One region of the Sphingomonas sp. SORGH_AS_0950 genome, then DNA from elsewhere that is predicted to be linked to it. Evidence: riboswitches for the same ligand, from Rfam matches in the RefSeq annotation. Region 1 holds a riboswitch; each other region holds the start of a gene.

Region 1 (6,064 bases):
CAGCCGCCGGATCTCGGCCCGGCCGACGGCGGTGCCGTTGATCATCGCCGACTTCTCGACCGTCTCCTCGAAATATTCCGAGATCGCCATGGAATCAACCAGCAGCACGCCGCGCTCCTCGTCGACCATCACCGGGGTCTGCCCGGCGGGGTTCATGTCGAGGAACTCGTCGCGCCGCTGCCACGGCGACTCGCGGACCAACTCATATCCGACGCCCTTCTCGCCCAGCAGCAGCCGGACCTTGCGCGAAAAGGGACAGAGCGGGAATTGATAGAGTTGCCACATGCCGCCCATCTAAGCGGCCGGGCATGGTTACGCCAACCCCGATGGCGATGTTTTCACCCGCCCGCGCGACGCAGGACGGCACAGTCGCCGCCACCCGACCACGACGCCGCTGACCGACAGGATCAGCCCGGCGATCGACCAGAGCCACATCCACGCCGTCCAGCCGGGCCGCCACGCGGTCAGCCACGGCCAGTCCCAGGTGTGAAGCAGCGTATAGGCCCAGCGATAAGCCCGCCGGACGCGGTCCTGCCGCTCGACCACCGCCCCGCTCATCGGGTCGAGATAGAGCCAGGTCGCCGCGCGATCGTCGAACCGCATTCGCACCACCGGCAACCGGGCGGGATTGGTCCAATAGAAATCGGGCCGCTCCAGCCGTGCCACCCCCGTCACATGCCCGCCGGGGACCAGCATGGCGGCGGCGTCCGGTCGATCGATCGGCGCGGCCGGGGCCAGCGTCGCCTGCTCCAGCCAGCGCGGATGCGGTCCGGCCGGGTCGATCGCGATGCGCCGCCACCCGCCATCGCCGCTCCACACGACGCTGTGCGCCGGGCCCGCCATGGCGGCGAGCCGGTCGAGCGCCACCGGCTCGCCCGCCTGCCCGGCATAGGCGCGCATCGCCTCCACCGGCGCGGTGCCCCCGGCAAAGACGCGTCCCGGATCGACCGACAGCCAGCCGCTGACGATCCAGCCGGTCAGCAGCACGCCGCCCAGCAGCCCGCTGACATGATGCCAGACCATCCAGCCGCGATAGGGCGTCACCCGCCCGCCGCGATACCGACGCCGCCCCAGCCGCATGCGCAGGATGCCGATCCACATTCCGGTCAGCGCGACCGCGATGCACGGCCCCGACACCCACATCACCACCTGCCGCCACAGCCCGCCGTCGCGGCGCAGGATCGTCGGATAGAGCCAGTGCGGCACCGACCCCAGCCAGTTCCAGATACGCTGCGTCCGGGTCGTCCGCTGCACCGGCTGGCCGGTCAGGCTGGAGATATAGAGCTCGGTCCCGGCGGCATCGGCCAGCGTCGCCTTCCACAACGGACGGTGCCGGTCGAAGCCGCCCGCTACGGTCCATTGGTCATGCCCGATGGGCGCGACCGCGACGACCGGCGCCCCCGCGAACCGCACCGCGACCCGACGGGCATAGGCGGCCTCGACCGGCGCGACGCGAGCCCCCGTCCGGGCGGAGCGGATCTGCGTCTCGCCCTCCGCCCCTTCGATCCGCCAGACCGGCACGCCGTCGCGCATCTCCAGCGTGATCCGCCGCGCGGTCGCGCCGTCCGGCGGCGGCCGATCGACCCCGCCCCAGTCGATCGGCTCCGCCCCGGCCGCCATCTGGGCAGGGGTCAGCGCGGGATAGGGGACGTAGATCATCACCAGCCCGGAGGCGAACCACATCGCGAAGAACAGGCAGGCGGCGATCCCGGCCCAGCGATGGACGAGAAAGGCGAACCGGACGGCCGCCCTTCCCCATGACGCGTCAGAACGTCGCACGAAGGCCCAGGTCCAGCGAGCGCGGACGGCCCAATATCCATTGCTGATCGCCATAGGCGGTGACCGCATAGGCCTTGTCGAACAGGTTATAGACGCGCAGGTCGACCGCCATGCGCGGGCTCAGCGCATAGGACAGGGCGGCGTCCACCGTCGCATAGCCGGGGATGCGAAACGCATCGGCATTGTCGGAAAAGCGCCGCCCGACATAGCGCAGCCCCGCCCGCGCCTGCATGCGGGCCGTGGCATCCCAGCGCAGCCAGAGATTGCCCAGCGCCTCGGGCACATTGGGCGGCGTCCGGCCGCTATAGTCCGCGCCGCCCGAACGGAAATCATCGAACCGCGCATCCAGCATCGTCGCATTGGCGTCGATCCCGAACCCCTGGGGCAGATCGACCGAGACCGCCGCCTCCACCCCTTGCGCCGAACGCTGGCCGACCTGCTCGACCGGGCTGGAGAGGGTGCGCTGCGCCAGCAGCCCCGTCTTGACGATGCGATAGGCCGCCAGCGTCGCGGTGCCGCGCCCGCCCAGGAACAGCCACTTGGCCCCCATTTCGACCTGGTTGCCCTTCGCATTGCCGAACTGCACCTGCCCGCTCGACACGGTGGTCAGCGTGGCCAGCGGGTCGACGCCGGTGGCATATTGGCCATAGAGCGACAGGGTCGGCCTCGGCTGATACACGATGCCCGCCCGCCAGGTCGCGTTGCGGAAGGTCTTTTCAAAGGCGAAGCGATCGGTCCGCGTGCCGCCCGGATAGGCGATCGCCCAGCGGCGGACCTGATCCTCCTCGTAACGGAAACCGCCGACCACCGACCATTTCTGGCCCAGCGTCACCCGATCCTCGGCAAACACCGCCAGCGCGACGGTGCGGGTGCGGTATCGCGGCGCGATCCCCTGCGTATCCAGAAAGCGGCCGGGATCGAAGGCGAAGGGATCGACCGCATCGACCTGCGCATCCGATCCAAAGTCGTTCTCATGGGTGAAGCGCACCAGATTGGCGTCGACCCCGACGACCAGCGCATTGGCGATGCCCGGCGCCAGCGGCGTGCGCAGCGTCACGCTCGCCTGGTCGCCCCATTGGGTCTGGTCGTGACGGATGCCGTAATTGTCGCTCCGCCGGATCGTGCCGGGCGTACCGCTCTCCCCGTTGGCGCACGTGCCGTTGGTACCGACCCAGCAATAGCTCTCCAGATTGCGCCAGAATCGATCGCTGGTCAGATAATAGGCGATGTTGGAGACGCTGACCGCCGCGCTCGGCGTCCAGTCGACCTGTACCGAGGCACGGTCGTCGCGAAACCGCATCCGTCCGTCCCCGACATTATAGTTGCGCGTCCGAATCGCCGGGTCGAGCCGCCCGTCGATCAGCGGCGTCCCGAAATAGCCGATCGGCCGCTGGTCGCCATGATCGCCGCGGATCGTCACCGCCAGCCGTGGCGAAGGGGTCCATTTCACCGTGCCCGACAGCGCGAAACTGTGCGAATCCCCCCGGTCGACATAGCCGTCCGAGCGGCGATAGCTGGCATCCAGCCGATAGCCCAGCGTGGCCCCCGCCGGACCGCCGATCCCGGCCGCCAGCCGAACGCTGTCCTGCGCGCCATAGCCGATCTCGGCCTGTCCCTCGGTCCGGGCGGTGGGCTTGCGCATCACGACATTGACCGCGCCGCCCAGCGCGCCCTGGCCATAGAGCACCGACGCCGGGCCGCTCAGCACGTCGATCCGCTCGACCATCCAGGGATCGGTCGGAAAGGTGATCGTCCCGGCCGCCGGGAACAGCCGGACCCCGTCAATCAGTTGCAGGACCGAGCCCTGTCCGGAAAAGCCACGCGCCGCCAGGGCGGTGCCGCCATTGCCGGGATTGGCGACGCTCGACAGTCCGGGGGCGCGTGTCTCGGCCTCGACGATCGACTGGTCGCCCCGCGCGCGCACCAGGTCGCCGTCGAGCGAGGTGATGCTGGCAGGGGTTTCGAGCGGGGTCAGCCCCAATCGGCTGCCCGTGGCATTGGGCCGGTCCATCGCCGGTTTGTCGCGCGTACCGACGACCAATATCGTGGCGTCGGTGCCGGTCGGCATGCCCCCCTGCTGCGCCCAAGCGGGCATCGCCATGCAGGACCACAGGGCCCCACCCACAAGGATGAGACCACGGCTCGATGATATGTGATGATATAACATTATTTGCTCATAGCGTCTTGTCGCGAACAAGCCGAGACCTTCCGTTCGCTTCGAACGGCCGGATGCCATGCGCGCTGGACGCCTTTCCGCACTCGACATGGCCACCCATGCGCCTCCGCCACCATTGGCGTCGCTCGTCGGAAAAGACCTAGCCACGGCCATCCCCTGGGCCCGGCATGAGCGACCTGACGCCGGCAGGTCTCCTGGCTCACGGGTCATCGCGAACCATGCGCCTTCCCAGGTTGCCCCAGTGGCTGGACCGGCTCGACACCGGTCCCTGCATGTCCGCTCACCGCTTACAGTTGCAGGGACAGCCTCGGATTCGGGCGGTCACCCGCCCTCACCGCGTTCCCTTTTAATTCCCCTGTTCGGGGAAACCGGCGCGATCACGACCGGAATATTCCGGCCGCGTACTGATTGCGGCAATCGGCAGGGCGGGTCAAGCATCTGCCCCCAGCAGCGGCTTTGCGCTATCCCGAACCTATGGCCCGCAAGACCCGCTATCTGACCGCAACGATGCCCGACGGCTATGTGAAGACCATCGGCCCGACTTCAGCCCCGTTCAGCCATTACTGGCGGATCGTCGCCGATCTGGGCGGGGGCCGGACGGAGGTGTTCTGGGGTCACGCGAAATCGCGGAAAGAAGCCATGGCGCACGACGCATCGCTGGCGGAAGCGGCGCGCAAGCGCGGCTGGGTGGGGCACAGATTCGAGGTGGTGGAATTGGCGGAGAGCCAGGATCCGCCAGCGGCGCTGCCACCGAGGAGCGGCGGGCGTCGTCGCTAAGACGCGAACGCGCCAATCCGCCATCGGCTATGCCGTGGCGGTTTCGTATGGGGTGATGTTGGGTGTGTATGGTTGCGGGGGCAGGATTTGAACCTGCGGCCTTCAGGTTATGAGCCTGACGAGCTACCGGGCTGCTCCACCCCGCGACTGAGCTGAGCCGCACGGCGGCACGCTTCATGCGTGGTGTCGTGGGGCTGAGCGCCCCGGGCTGAGTGCCCGAGGAAACAAGTGAATGGGTTTTGTGTATACGCGGACTATAATGCCTGGCGACGCCCTACTCTTCCACTGCTTGAGCAGTAGTACCATTGGCGCAGTCGGGTTTCACGGCCGAGTTCGGGATGGGATCGGGTGGGACACCGACGCTATGGCCACCAGGCAATAGAGTCCGCGAATACTGACCCCGCTTTGTGGGCGGGGTGATGGGTATAAAATCGATGCGTGCACTGGCTGTATTGATGACCGCACCCTGCCATCTAGCCCAGGGCTGATGGTGGGGGTGTGGAGCTCTCAAGCGCGAATAGGACAATTAGTATCGGTTAGCTCCATGCGTTACCGCACTTCCACATCCGATCTATCGAGGTCGTGGTCTTCGACCGTCCTGAGAAATCTTATCTTGAGGGAGGCTTCCCGCTTAGATGCTTTCAGCGGTTATCCCGTCCGTACATAGCTACCCTGCTGCGCCGTTGGCACGACGACAGGTACACCAGAGGTACGTTCAACCCGGTCCTCTCGTACTAGGGTCAACTCCTCTCAAATTTCGACGCCCACGGCAGATAGGGACCAAACTGTCTCGCGACGTTCTGAACCCAGCTCACGTACCACTTTAATTGGCGAACAGCCAAACCCTTGGGACCTGCTCCAGCCCCAGGATGTGATGAGCCGACATCGAGGTGCCAAACAACCCCGTCGATATGAGCTCTTGGGGGTTATCAGCCTGTTATCCCCGGCGTACCTTTTATCCGTTGAGCGATGGCCCTTCCACGAGGGACCACCGGATCACTATGACCGACTTTCGTCTCTGCTCGACTTGTCAGTCTCGCAGTCAGGCTGGCTTATGCCATTGCACTCTAACAGCCGGTTTCCAACCGGCCTGAGCCAACCTTCGCGCGCCTCCGTTACTCTTTAGGAGGCGACCGCCCCAGTCAAACTACCCGCCACAGAGGGTCCCTGTACCGGTTTCACGGTACGAGGTTAGACATTAAACAACAACAGGGTGGTATTTCACCTATGGCTCCACATCGGCTGGCGCCAATGCTTCAAAGCCTCCCACCTATGCTACACAGTTCTTGTCCAATGCCACTCTGAAGCTGCAGTAAAGGTGCACGGGGTCTT
Region 2 (6,064 bases), 530 kb from region 1:
CGATGCCGCCCGCCGTGGTGACCTGATCGCCCTTCTTGACCCCCTCGATCGAGGCTTGCAGCGTCTTCATGCGGCGCTGTTGCGGGCGGATCATCAGGAAATAGAAGACCACGAAGACGAGGAGCAGCGGCGCCAGGCTGAGGAACGAGGCGGCGCCGCTCGATGCGGTGGCCCCGGTGGCGGCAGCCATCGCGGCGACTGGGGCGGTGAAGGGAATGAACATTCGGACCCGTCTATGCTGAATGGGCACGGGCACCCGCCGACCGCGAACGATCGACCAGCCCCCATGTCGGATAGCCTGCCCGCTACCATCGCAGGCGAACAGGCGCAATGGAGCGCCGGATGTGGGGTGCGCACTATCTTCACATCAAGGCTTGCATCCTTCGGAAAACCCGCCTAGAGGCCGCCGCTCGGTCGGGGCGTAGCGCAGCCTGGTAGCGCATCACACTGGGGGTGTGGGGGTCGCAGGTTCGAATCCTGTCGCCCCGACCAATCTTCTACTGACATCGGTGGACGACGACGAAGCGGGCGAAAGCCCGCTTTTTTCGTTTCTGGACCCCTTAATTCCTCCCCATCGCAGATGGGGAGGGGGACCGCCGCGAAGCGGTGGTGGTGGGGCAAGCCCCTCCGGCCCCTCCACCCCTCCCCAAGCGAGCGGTTCCCCTCCCCAAGCGAGCTTGGGGAGGAATGCGTTATCGCACCGTCATGCCCGCCGCCGCGATCTGCGACAGCAGGTTCGCCCGCACCGCATCCGATACCGGCGGCAAGGGCCGCGCCGCCTTGCCGTGGCGCAGGCGTTCGCGGTCCCTCTCGTCCGGCTCCACCCGCCGCACCCGTACCGCCGCCTTGCCGACCGTGCGCAGGCCGAGCTGTTCGGCGGCGCCGCGCGACAGGTCGATGATCCGCGACGATCCCGCGAACGGCCCGCGATCATTGACCCGCACGATGATCCGCCGCCCCGTGTCCAGCGCCGTCACCTCGACATAGCTGGGCAGGGGCAGGGTGGTATGCGCCGCCGTCGCCCAGCCGGGGCGGAAACGCTCGCCATTCGCGGTGCGCTTGCCCGATTCGCTGCCATACCAGCTGGCATAGCCCAGCATGTCATAGGTCGCGTCCTCGGCGGGCACATAGGTGACGCCGCGCACCGTATAGGGCTTGCCGATCCGCACCGGATAATCGCTGACCGGCCGGTAATTCCCGCCCGAACAGGCCGCGACCAGGCACGCCGCCGCCGGCGCCCAGCGGCGCCATCGTTTCACATCCACCATGTGATCCGGATTAAGCCGCGCGTCCGGCCCGATAAAGCGGTTTGCGCCTCCATCCGCCGCAGACTATCCCCATGCCGACCGGCAACGGCTTTCAGCCCGACCGCCGGTCAATCGCGCCGGTGCCCCTCGGGGCTTGAAACGGGAATGGGGTGAAGATCCCCAGCTGTCCCTGCAACTGTAAGCGGTGAGCGAGCGACGCCGGTCCCTGCGACAGGGGACAGCCACTGGAGCCATCCGGGAAGGCCGTGTCGCGTGCGCTTCGACCCGCAAGCCAGGAGACCTGCCGGTGCGAGTCGCTCTTGCCGCGATCCAGGGGATGGTCACCGGCTGGATATATTGTATCATACGAGCGACGCCCATCGGCCGAGACGAATCGGCCATCCCGCCCGGCGTGCGTCCGTGGGGTGGGATGGCGACCGCGACAGCGGAGTTCGGCCCTTGTCGCAATGACGCCGGGGGTTATCACCCATGTCCTACCATCATGCCGGAGCGCCGCGCGCCCGGTTGCCGCTGAAGAAGCGGGTCGCGCTGCTGATGGGCGCGCTGGTCTTCGTCAATATCGCCGTCTGGGGCTGGGCGCTGAGCGTCTTCGCGAGCAACAGCCTGATGCTCGGCACCGCGCTGCTCGCCTATAGCCTGGGGCTGCGCCATGCGGTCGATGCCGACCACATCGCCGCGATCGACAATGTCACCCGCAAGCTGATGCAGGACGGCCAGCGCCCGATCGCGGTCGGGCTGTGGTTCGCGATCGGCCATTCCGCCATCGTCCTGATCGCGGCGACCACGATCGCGCTCGCCGCCAGCACCCTGTCCGACTTCGAGGCGTTCGGGCAGAGCGGCGGGACCATCGCCACCATCGTCTCGGCGAGTTTCCTGTTCGCCATCGCGATCATGAACCTCATCATCCTGCGCGATGTCTGGACCCGGTTCCGCCGGGTCGCGCGCGGCGAGCCGATGGCGGAGGCGGATGCCGCGATGATGTTTTCGGGGCAGGGGCCGTTGTCGCGCCTCTTCCGTCCGCTGTTCCGGCTGATCCGGCGGAGCTGGCACATGGCGCCGCTGGGTTTCCTGTTCGGGCTGGGTTTCGACACTGCGACCGAGGTCGCCATTCTCGGCCTGTCGGGCGCGCATGCGGCGGACGGCGTGTCGCTGGCGACGATCCTGGTCTTCCCCGTGCTGTTCGCGGTGGGCATGGCGCTGATCGACACCGCCGACGGGCTGGTGATGCTGGGCGCGTATGAATGGGCGTTCGTCCATCCGCTTCGCAAGCTCTATTACAACATGACGATCACCCTGGTTTCGGCGCTGGTCGCGCTGGTGATCGGCGGCATCCAGGCGACCGCGCTGCTCGCCGAGCGGTTCGGCTGGACGGCGGGGCCGTTCCGCTATGCGGGGGCGCTGTCGGAGCATTTCAACGTGCTGGGCTTCGCCATCGTCGGGCTGTTCGTGATCTGCTGGGGGGCGAGTTTCCTCCTCTATCGCTGGCGCGGGTTCGCCGCGATGGAGGCGCGAATTGCCAAGCCCGGCGCGGCGGGATAAATGCCGCACATCGGGGCCGAAACGCCCCGAAGATCGCGCCGGTGCCCCTTGGGGCTTTGAAACGGGAATGGGGTGCAAATCCCCGGCTGTCCCTGCAACTGTAAGCGGCGAGCGAGCGATGCTGGTGCCCCATCGGAGGCACGGCCACTGGAGCGATCCGGGAAGGCGCATCCCTTCGCTTTGACCCGCGAGCCAGGAGACCTGCCGGCGTCATGGTCGCTCTTGCCTGGACCCAGGGGGTGGTCGGGGCACGGTTCTCCGTCGGGGAGCGACGAAGCCATGCGGCCGGGGTCGCATCGGTCGCCGACACGCGGGGCGGACGCATTCGACTGCGCCCGTCCGTCACCGCTCCGGCGATCGGTCCCGTGTCCGCGCTCGCTCGTCCGGCGCGTCGGAGAAATAGCATGCGTGACCTCAGCAAGGTCCCCGTCACCATCGTCACTGGCTTTCTGGGCGCCGGCAAGACCACGCTCATCAGCCATCTGATCCGCCATGCGGGCGGTCGCCGCCTGGCGGTCGTCGTCAACGAATTCGGCACTTTGGGCGTCGATGGCGACATCCTGCAAAGCTGCGCCATCCCCGACTGCCCGGCGGAGAATATCGTCGAGCTGGCCAATGGCTGCATCTGCTGCACCGTCGCCGACGACTTCATCCCGACGGTCGAAAAGCTGCTGGCGATGGAGCCGCGCCCTGATCACATCCTGATTGAGACCTCCGGTCTGGCGCTGCCCAAGCCGCTGTTGAAGGCATTCGACTGGCCCGCGATCCGCTCGCGTATCACCGTCGACGGCGTGGTCGCACTGGCCGATGCCGAGGCGGTCGCGGCGGGCCGCTTCGCCCCCGATCTCGATGCGGTGGAGGCGCAGCGCGCCGCCGACCCCAGCCTGGACCATGAAACCCCGTTGTCCGAGGTATTCGAGGATCAGCTGGCATGCGCCGACCTCGTCCTCTTGACCAAGGCCGATCTGGCGGGGGCGGAGGGCGTCGCCAGGGCACGCGCGATCATCGCCGCCGAGGCCCCGCGCCCGCTGCCCATGGTCGAGGCGGTCGACGGCATCGTCTCCGCCGAGATCGTGCTGGGCCTGGAAGCTGCCGCCGAGGACGACATCGCCGCGCGCCCCTCGCACCATGACGGCGCGGACGATCACGAGCATGACGATTTCGACAGCCTCTCGGTGATGCTGGGCGAGGTGGAGAGCCCCGAGGCGATCGCCGCGCGCATCGTCACGCTCGCCGAGCAGCAGGATATCCTGCGCGTAAAGGGTTATGCGGCGGTCGCGGGCAAGCCGATGCGGCTGCTGGTCCAGGCGGTCGGCCGCCGGGTGCGCACCAGCTACGACCGCCCCTGGGGCGCGGGCGAGCCGCGCGGCACTCGGCTGGTCGTCATCGCCGAGCATGACCGGATCGATCGCGCCGCGATCGAGGGCGTGCTGAAGGGCTAGGCGCGTGCATCTCGTCTTTCGCGAGAGCCATGGGCTGGAGGAACAGGCGGTTCCGCAGGATCTGGGGCAACGCCCCGGTGACGTGGTGGTGCTGTCCTTTTCCGACAGCGACCTGAGCGCCTTTGCGGCGGGCTGGCGGGCAGGGGGATTTCCCTGGTCGCTGCGGCTCGCCAATCTGGCGGCGCTGGTCCATCCGCTGTCGGTCGATACCTATGTCGAACAGACCTTGGTTCATGCGAAGGCGATCCTGATCCGGTTGATCGGTGGGGCGGCGTATTGGGAATACGGCCTGCGCGAGGTCGAGCGGCTGGCGCGGGAACGCGGGATTGCGCTGGCGGTGCTGGCGGCGGACGGGCGCGAGGACCGGCGGTTGATGGCGGCGTCCACCGTCGATCAGGCGGTGGTGCGGCGGCTGACGGCGCTGTGCGATGCGGGTGGGGCGGAGGCAGCGGCGATGGCGCTGTCGACCCTGGCCTTGACGGCGGGAATGCCAATGTTGGCCGGGAACGAGGAAGGGGCCTCGTCACAAGCTGCATCGCCCGCGGCCCTTGCCCCTCCCCAACCCCTCCCCCTGCCGGGAGAGGGGCTATATGGGCACGCGTTAGCCACAAACACGCCCCTCCCGCAGGCGGGAGGGGATGGGGGAGGGCCCTCTCCGCAACTGGCTCCGGTCGGAGGCTGGTCCCCGAACGGCATAGCCTGCCCCGCCGCAACTTTGCTTAGGGCAACACGCCCCCGCGTCCTGATCGTCTTCTACCGCGCCTATCTCGCCGCCGCCGACCTCGAACCCATCGCCGCCCTCCACGCCGCCCTGACCGAACGCGGCTTCGACCCTGTGGCGCTGTTCGTCCCCTCGCTGAAGGCCGAGGGCGCAGGCCCGTGGATCGCGCGCTGGGTGAAGGCGCTTACCCCCGCCGCGATCGTCAATGCCACCGCCTTCTCCGCACGCGGCGAGGACGACACCACGCCGCTCGACGGGGCGGGCGTGCCGGTGTTCCAGATCGCGCTCGCGACCAGCGACCGCGAGGGCTGGGTGGGTTCGGCACGGGGTCTGTCGCCCGCCGACCTCGCCATGCACGTCGTCCTGCCCGAGATCGACGGACGGCTGTTCGCAGGGGTCATCAGCTTCAAGCAACCCGGCGAGCGCGACCCCGATTTCGACATCGCGCTGCGTCTCCACCGCGCCGAGCCCGCGCGGATCGCCGCCGTGGCGGACAAGGTAGCGGGCTGGGCGAGGCTGGCGACGACCCCGGCGGCGGAGCGGCGGCTGGCGATCCTGCTATCCACCTATCCGGGCAAGGACTGGCAGGCCGCGCATGCGGTGGGGCTGGACGGTTTCGCCTCGGCGAAGGCGATCCTCGGCGATCTGCGCGAGGCCGGTTATGATGTGGAAGCCCCGTCGGATTTGCCCGTCGCGTTGCTCGCCAACCGGATCGCATGGCCGGTGGCGGCGTATCACGACGCACTTTCCACATTACCCGAAGCGTTGCGCGCCGATCTTTTCGAAAGCTGGGGCGCGGTCGAGCAGGACCCGTTGGTCGAGGGCGATGCCTTCCGTTTCCCCGCCCTGACGCTGGGCAAGGCGATCGTCGCGCTCCAGCCCGAACGCGGCCGACCGAGCGCGCGGGGTGAGGATTATCACGACCTGTCGCGCTGTCCGCGTCACGCCTATGTTGCTTTCTACCTCTGGCTCCGCGCGCAAGCGATCGACGCGCTGGTCCATGTCGGCGCGCATGGCACGCTGGAGTGGTTGCCCGGTAAGGCGGTCGCGCTGTCCGATGCCTGCTGGCCCGAGGCGCTGGCCCGTGACTGGCC
Region 3 (6,064 bases), 560 kb from region 1:
GTCCGATCGCCTCGGCACAGGCGCGCGCGCGCGACAGGTCCGAACTGATCCGCCGGGTCACCGCCAGATCGCGTCCCCGCGCGGCGCAGGCGGCGATGCCCTCGACCGTCGCCGGACTGTCGGTCCGCCCCAGCATCCGCCCCGCCGCCTCGGGCTCGCCATGCCGAAGCAGATGCAGGCGAAACGCGCTCACGCGCTCGCCACGCCCGCCTCGGCAAAGGTCGCCATGCCGTCATGCGCCGCCAGCGCCGCGCGGATGACCTGGACCGCCACCGCCGCACCGCTCGCCTCGCCCAGCCGCATGTTCAGCGACAGGATCGGCGCAAGGTCCAGCCGGTCGAGCAGCCGGATATGGCCGGGCTCCGCCGAGCAATGGCCCGCCAGGCAATGGGCGGTGATCGCGGGATTGACCAGCGCCAGCGGCGCGATCGCGGCGGTGCCGATGAAGCCGTCCAGCACCACCGGCACGCCGCGGGTGCGTGCCGTCAGGATCGCCCCCGCCATCGCCGCGATCTCCCGCCCGCCCAGACGGCGCAGCAGCTCGAACGCGCTGGTCAGATGCTCGTGGTGCAGCGCCAGCCCCTCGGCCACCACCGTCGCCTTGCGCGACAGGCCGCGTGCATCCACCCCGGTGCCGGGACCGACCCAGTCGGCGGGATCGCCCCCGAAACTGGCGGCGGCCAGCGCGGCGGCGGGGGTGGTGTTGCCGATCCCCATCTCGCCCAGCACCAGCAGGTCGGCATCGCCGACCGCCGCCGCCCCCGCCGACAGCGCGGCCAGGCATTCCGCCTCGCTCATCGCCGGGCCGGTGGTGAAGTCGACCGTCGGCCGGTCGAGGTCGAGCGGCACGACCGACAGGTCCAGCCCGGCGGCGGCGGCCAGCGCGTTGATCGCGGCGCCCCCGGCGGCGAAATTGGCGACCATCTGCGCGGTCACTTCCGCCGGAAAGGCGCTGACCCCGCGCGCGACCACGCCGTGATTGCCCGCGAAGATCACCGCGCGACCGCGATCGATCCGGGGCCGCTCGCGCCCCTGCCATCCGGCCAGGAAGATCGCGATGTCCTCCAGCCGTCCGAGCGAGCCCGGCGGCTTGGTCAGCTGTCCCTGCCGCCGCGCGGCGGCGTCGCGCGCGCCGGTATCCGGCGCGGGCAACACGGCCAGGGTCGTCTCGAAGCTGGCGATGGTCGGGAAAGCGCTCATTCGACGATGAATCCCTCGGGCGGCGTGCGGGTCAGGAAATGGCCCTTCACCCCTTGCGGCCATTGCTTGTACGGCACCTGTCCCCAATCGCTGTCGGCATAGGCGCGCGCATAGTCCAGGATCGCACGCGCGGCCTCCTCGTCGGGGGCGAATTTGCCCATCACATAGCCGACCTTGCCGGGGCAGCGAAGATGGACCGTGCAGAAGGACTGGCAGGCAAAGAGGCAGGGCATCTCCTCGACCGCCACATCCGCATAGGCCGGGTCGGAGGCTTTCACCGCGCGCAACGCCTCGACCAGCAGCGCGCCGCCGCGCCGCCCTTCGGCGTCCTCGCGCGCATCGTCGGACAGGCGACAGGTGTTGCAGGCGACCACGGCGGGACCGTTCGCGGCGGGTTTCAGCATGAACAGGGCTCGGTCATCGGGGCATGTCTCCACAAAGGCGCTGTCGTCGCGCGAGGGGATAGCCCCGTCCGCCCGGTACACCCTGACCGGCCGAAAGACGACCGCGACGGGCAGGTCTCCTGGCTCGCGGGTCGGTGCCGGTCCGCCGCCTTCTCGGGTTTCCCCAATGGCGTCATGGCGGATGGCTCGCCGCTTACAGTTGCAGGGGCAGCCGGGGCATCGCACCCCATTCCCTTTTCATCCCCCGAAGGGGAACCTGTCGCAGGGCGAGCGATAGGCGCGGGGAGGGCGGGAGGCAACACCGCTATTCCCTTCCCAACCCCCGCCGTCCGCCCCGGCGGAGGCCGGGGCCCAGTTGCCGTGTCGCTCGTGGGGCGCCCGATGGAACGCCGAAACTGGACCCCGGCCTTCGCCGGGGTGGTGCTATTGTGGCTGAGGGAAGGGTGCTATTCCTCCCCGCGCAACGCCTTCAGGAAGAAGGCATATTGCCGCCGCATCGCATAGGCCACCGGGCCGCTGCTGCGCCCGGCGGTATGCTCGCCGCCGGGGATGACCAGCAGGTCGAAATCCTTGTCCGCCTTGATCAGCGCATCGACCACCTGGGTCGTGCTGGCGGGATCGACATTGGAATCCTGCTCGCCGACGACCAGCATCAGCTTGCCCTGCAACTGGTGCGCATGGACCACGCCCGAGGCGTCCAGATAGCTCTGGTCGACCGGATAGCCGAGCCATTGTTCGTTCCAGTCGATCTTGTCCATCCGGTTGTCGAAACACCCGGCATAGGCGACCCCGGCCTTGTAGAAATCGGGGTGGAACAGCAGCGCGTTCAGCGTGCTCTGTCCGCCCGCCGAGCCGCCATAGATGCCGACGCGGGAAAGGTCGACGGCGGGGTCCTTCGCCGCCAGCGCCTTCATCCAGGCGATTCGGTCGGGAAAGCCGCTATCGGCCAGGTTCTTCCAGGCGACGTCGTGGAACGCCTTGGAGCGGTTGGCGGTGCCCATGCCGTCGATCATCACCACGATGAAGCCCAGATCGGCGAGCTGCTGCATCCCCATGACCTTGTCGCCGCCGGAAAATCCGCCGAACGGCCAGAACGCCTTGGGCACGAAACTGTCATGCGGCCCGGCATAGATATTCTCGATCACCGGATAGCGCTTGGCGGGATCGTAATCGCGCGGGCGGACGACCAGGCCGTAAATATCGGTCTTCCCGTCACGCCCCTTGGCGGAGAAGCGTTCGGGCGGGCGGAATCCGGCGGCGGCCAGTGCGGTGATGTCGCCCTTTTCCAAAGTCTGGATCAGGCGACCGTCGCGCGCGTCGTGCAGTTCCATCGTCTCCGGCAGGTCGGTGCGCGAATAGACGTCCACATAGGTCGTCATGTCGGGGGAGAAGCGGACCTCGTGCGTCGCATTCTCCCGGGTCAGCCGGGTCAGGTTGCGGCCGTCGAAATCGACCCGGAACCATTGCTTGTAATAAGGGTCTTCGCCGGGCACGAAGCCGCTGGCCGAGAACCAGATCTGGCGCTTGTCGTCATCGACCTTGGCGATGTCGCGGACGATCCATTGGCCCTTGGTGATCTGGCGAACGATCCGGCCGGTCGTGCCGTCGATCATATAGAGATGCCGCCAGCCGTCCCGCTCCGACGCCCAGAGAATCTCGCGGCCCCTATCCTTCACGTCATGCGACCAGATGCGGTCGCGAAAGACGAAGGTCTTCGCGGTTTCGGTCACGGCGGCATGCGCCTTGCCGGTATCGGCATCGACCGCGATGATCTTCGCCTCGCCGAAGCCGCGCTTCAGATCGTCGAAGGCGAAGCTCTTGCCATCCGCCCGCCAGGTCGGGGCCGACAGGGTATAGGCATTTGCGAACAGCGACGGGTCGATCTCGGTCCGCTTGCCGTCGGCGACGCGGAACAGGACGGGTGCCTCCTGATCCACCGCGTCGCCGGGCTTGGGATAGAGTTGCTGGACGACCTCGGGCTGGACCTTGCCCGGCGGCGCGGCGAGGACGCGGGTGACCATGCGGGGATAGCCGGGGCGGACGCGCTGGAGCGCGATATGCTGGCCGTCCGGGCTCCAGGCGATCGTCTCGGGATCGTAGAAATTGGCGGGGCTGCCGTCCTGGGACCGCCACAATTCCTTGCCGCCCCCGGCCTCGCGCACGACCAGATTGTCGTCGAGGACCAGCGCCTCCAGCCTGCCGCCGGGCGAGAGGCGGGGATGGTTGTCGGCGGGCACGCGCAGGTCGCGCACCACGCCGAAGCCGCGCGGGCGGCCGGGGTTTTCCGGCGGGACGACGGTGCAGGCGGGCCGGGCGAGGACGCAGCGATAGGTGACGCCGTCCTCATAGCCGATGCTGAAGGTGATCGCCGAACGATCGGGCGTATAGGCGAAATGATCGAAGGGCAGGCGGAGCGGTGCGATCGGCTTGCCCATGACCCTGGCCAGTGCGGGGGCGAGCGCGGCGGCGTCGAAGGCGGGGGCCTTGGCGCGGCTGGTTGCGTCCACATCGACGAAGGCGAAGCCGCCCGCCACCGTCTTGCGATAATGGAAATGCCGTCCGTCCGCGTCCCACTCGGCGGGGGAGGCGATGTCGCGGGTCAGCCATTGCCATTGCTCGCGAAGGGCCAGCGACCTGGCGATGCGGTCGGGCACGTCCTGCGCGGCGACCGGACCGGCGGCGAGCAACAGCGAAAGCGTCAGCAGGGTCTTCAACGGGCCGCTCCGATGGTGAAGCTGTAGGTCAGGGGCTGGAGCGGAATGCGGTACGGCATGTGCGCACGGCCATCGAGGTTCCAGCCGGTATCGCCGCCGACCCCGACCTGCGCGGCGTCGATCAGCAGCGTGCCGTCGCCATGCGGGCGGATGTCCGAGCTGTGCGCCTGGGACGGCGGCTTCATCGCCAGGTCGGCATAGGGGAAGGGTAGGGCATTGACCGAAAGCGGCTGCGCCCCCGTCACACGGAGCCCGACCCCGGTGCCGGTGAGTTGCAGCCAGCGCACATCGGTCTTGTTGCCGCTCTCCTGCGGCCGGGCATAGTCGTGATACTGGTCGGCCAGCGCCCCGCTCCAGCGGGCGATCATCGCGCCGGTCTTGCGGTCGGCATAGCTTTCCCACGGGCCGCGCCCGAACCAGCTGACCTGGGTGAATTGCTGCCCCGGCGTCGCGAAGGCGAGGCCGACGCGCAGGGGATCGGGCAGCGTCGCGCGCAGCGGCGTGAAGCGCACGGTCGCCGTCGCATTGCCGTCCGGCGCCATGGTCCAGCGGGTCTGCATCTTGACCGATCCGACGCCCATGTCGTGATCCACGACGATGGCATCGCCCTCGCGCCGGATCGCGTCGAGGCGGCGATGCTCGGAGAAATATTGCCACATCGCATGGCTCTTGGGCACGCCCGCGCCCACGTCATTGTCGGTCGGCGCGCGGGTGAAATCGGGGGTGCCGCCGGTCAGCAGCGTCTTGCCGCCCCGCGCATAACGGCGGACGAGCCCGGTCGTCCGGTCGATCTCCAGCACGGCATCGCCCGCCGCCAGCGTCATCGCTTCGGCGCTTTCCTGCGGCGCGACCGACCCGGTTGGCACGGCGGCGAAGACCGGGCCGGTCAGCGCGAACTGGTCCCAGCCGACGACATGGCCCGCGGGCAGCGGCGGGATCGCCCCCGCTTTGGTCCGTGCGCGCAGGATCAGCGATCGCTCGGCCGAGGCATCCCTCGGCGCGGGCAGGGTGAAGGCCAGGGGCGCGCTGGCCCCCGCCGCCACGGACGGGGTGGCGATGCTGCCGCGCGCCGTCTCGACGCCATTCTCCATCACCGTCCAGTCCAGCGTGAAGCGCGACAGGTCGATATGGTCGTGGCGGTTGACCACCTGCCACCCGCCGTCCTTGTGGGTGAAATGGATCGGCGACTGGACATGCGCCATCTCGTAATATTCGGGGTCGGGGGTCCGGTCCGACTGGATCACGCCGTCGCCGACCGGGCTGTCGTCGCCGTGCAGCCCGGCATCCTTGGGATCGGGATCATAGTCCAGGCCCTGTCCCCAATAGGGGCGGCCGTCCTTGTCCTTCAGGATCATCGTCTGGTCGACCCAGTCCCAGACGAAGCCGCCCTGGAGCTTGGGATATTTGCGGAACACGTCCCAATAGCCCTGGAAGTCGCCCAGGCTGTTGCCCATCGCATGGGCATATTCGCACAGGATCAGCGGCTGGGTGAATTCCGGGCGCTGGGCATAGTCGGCCAGCTTCTCCACATCGTCATACATGGGGGCGAAGATATCGACATAGGCATTGGTCGGATGCCGCCAGCCGCTCATGCTGTAACCCAGGAAGTTGATCAGCCGGGTCTTGTCATGCGCCCGGATCCACTTCGCCGCCGCCTCGAAATTCGGACCCACGCCGCTTTCATTGCCCAGCGACCAGAAGATGATCGAGGGGTGGTTGCGATCGCGCTCGACCATCCGCTGCACC

Evidence for each region. Region 1 has a riboswitch for cobalamin ahead of QE385_RS09650 (TonB-dependent siderophore receptor). Riboswitches for the same ligand answer to the same signal wherever they lie in the genome.
Region 2: linked by a shared signal. The riboswitch ahead of QE385_RS07240 (HoxN/HupN/NixA family nickel/cobalt transporter) and the one ahead of QE385_RS09650 (TonB-dependent siderophore receptor) in region 1 are both predicted to bind cobalamin.
Region 3: linked by a shared signal. The riboswitch ahead of QE385_RS07130 (DUF1636 domain-containing protein) and the one ahead of QE385_RS09650 (TonB-dependent siderophore receptor) in region 1 are both predicted to bind cobalamin.

What each region holds. Positions count from the first base shown of each region.
Region 1 is NZ_JAUTAE010000001.1:2,210,323-2,216,386, forward strand. It holds gene QE385_RS09640 (glutathione S-transferase family protein) at 1-285, opposite strand, end outside; gene QE385_RS09645 (PepSY domain-containing protein) at 313-1,779, opposite strand; gene QE385_RS09650 (TonB-dependent siderophore receptor) at 1,766-3,880, opposite strand; cobalamin riboswitch at 4,122-4,343, opposite strand; gene QE385_RS09655 (hypothetical protein) at 4,430-4,732, shown strand; tRNA gene QE385_RS09660 (tRNA-Met) at 4,802-4,878, opposite strand; rRNA gene rrf (5S ribosomal RNA) at 4,994-5,108, opposite strand; rRNA gene QE385_RS09670 (23S ribosomal RNA) at 5,239-6,064, opposite strand, start outside.
Region 2 is NZ_JAUTAE010000001.1:1,676,707-1,682,770, reverse strand. It holds gene yajC (preprotein translocase subunit YajC) at 1-223, opposite strand, end outside; tRNA gene QE385_RS07250 (tRNA-Pro) at 416-492, shown strand; gene QE385_RS07245 (septal ring lytic transglycosylase RlpA family protein) at 693-1,259, opposite strand; cobalamin riboswitch at 1,369-1,571, shown strand; gene QE385_RS07240 (HoxN/HupN/NixA family nickel/cobalt transporter) at 1,737-2,807, shown strand; cobalamin riboswitch at 2,830-3,031, shown strand; gene cobW (cobalamin biosynthesis protein CobW) at 3,212-4,249, shown strand; gene cobN (cobaltochelatase subunit CobN) at 4,254-6,064, shown strand, end outside.
Region 3 is NZ_JAUTAE010000001.1:1,654,300-1,660,363, reverse strand. It holds gene QE385_RS07140 (histidine phosphatase family protein) at 1-193, opposite strand, end outside; gene cobT (nicotinate-nucleotide--dimethylbenzimidazole phosphoribosyltransferase) at 190-1,200, opposite strand; gene QE385_RS07130 (DUF1636 domain-containing protein) at 1,197-1,604, opposite strand; cobalamin riboswitch at 1,696-1,879, opposite strand; gene QE385_RS07125 (S9 family peptidase) at 2,051-4,318, opposite strand; gene QE385_RS07120 (glycoside hydrolase family 2 TIM barrel-domain containing protein) at 4,315-6,064, opposite strand, start outside.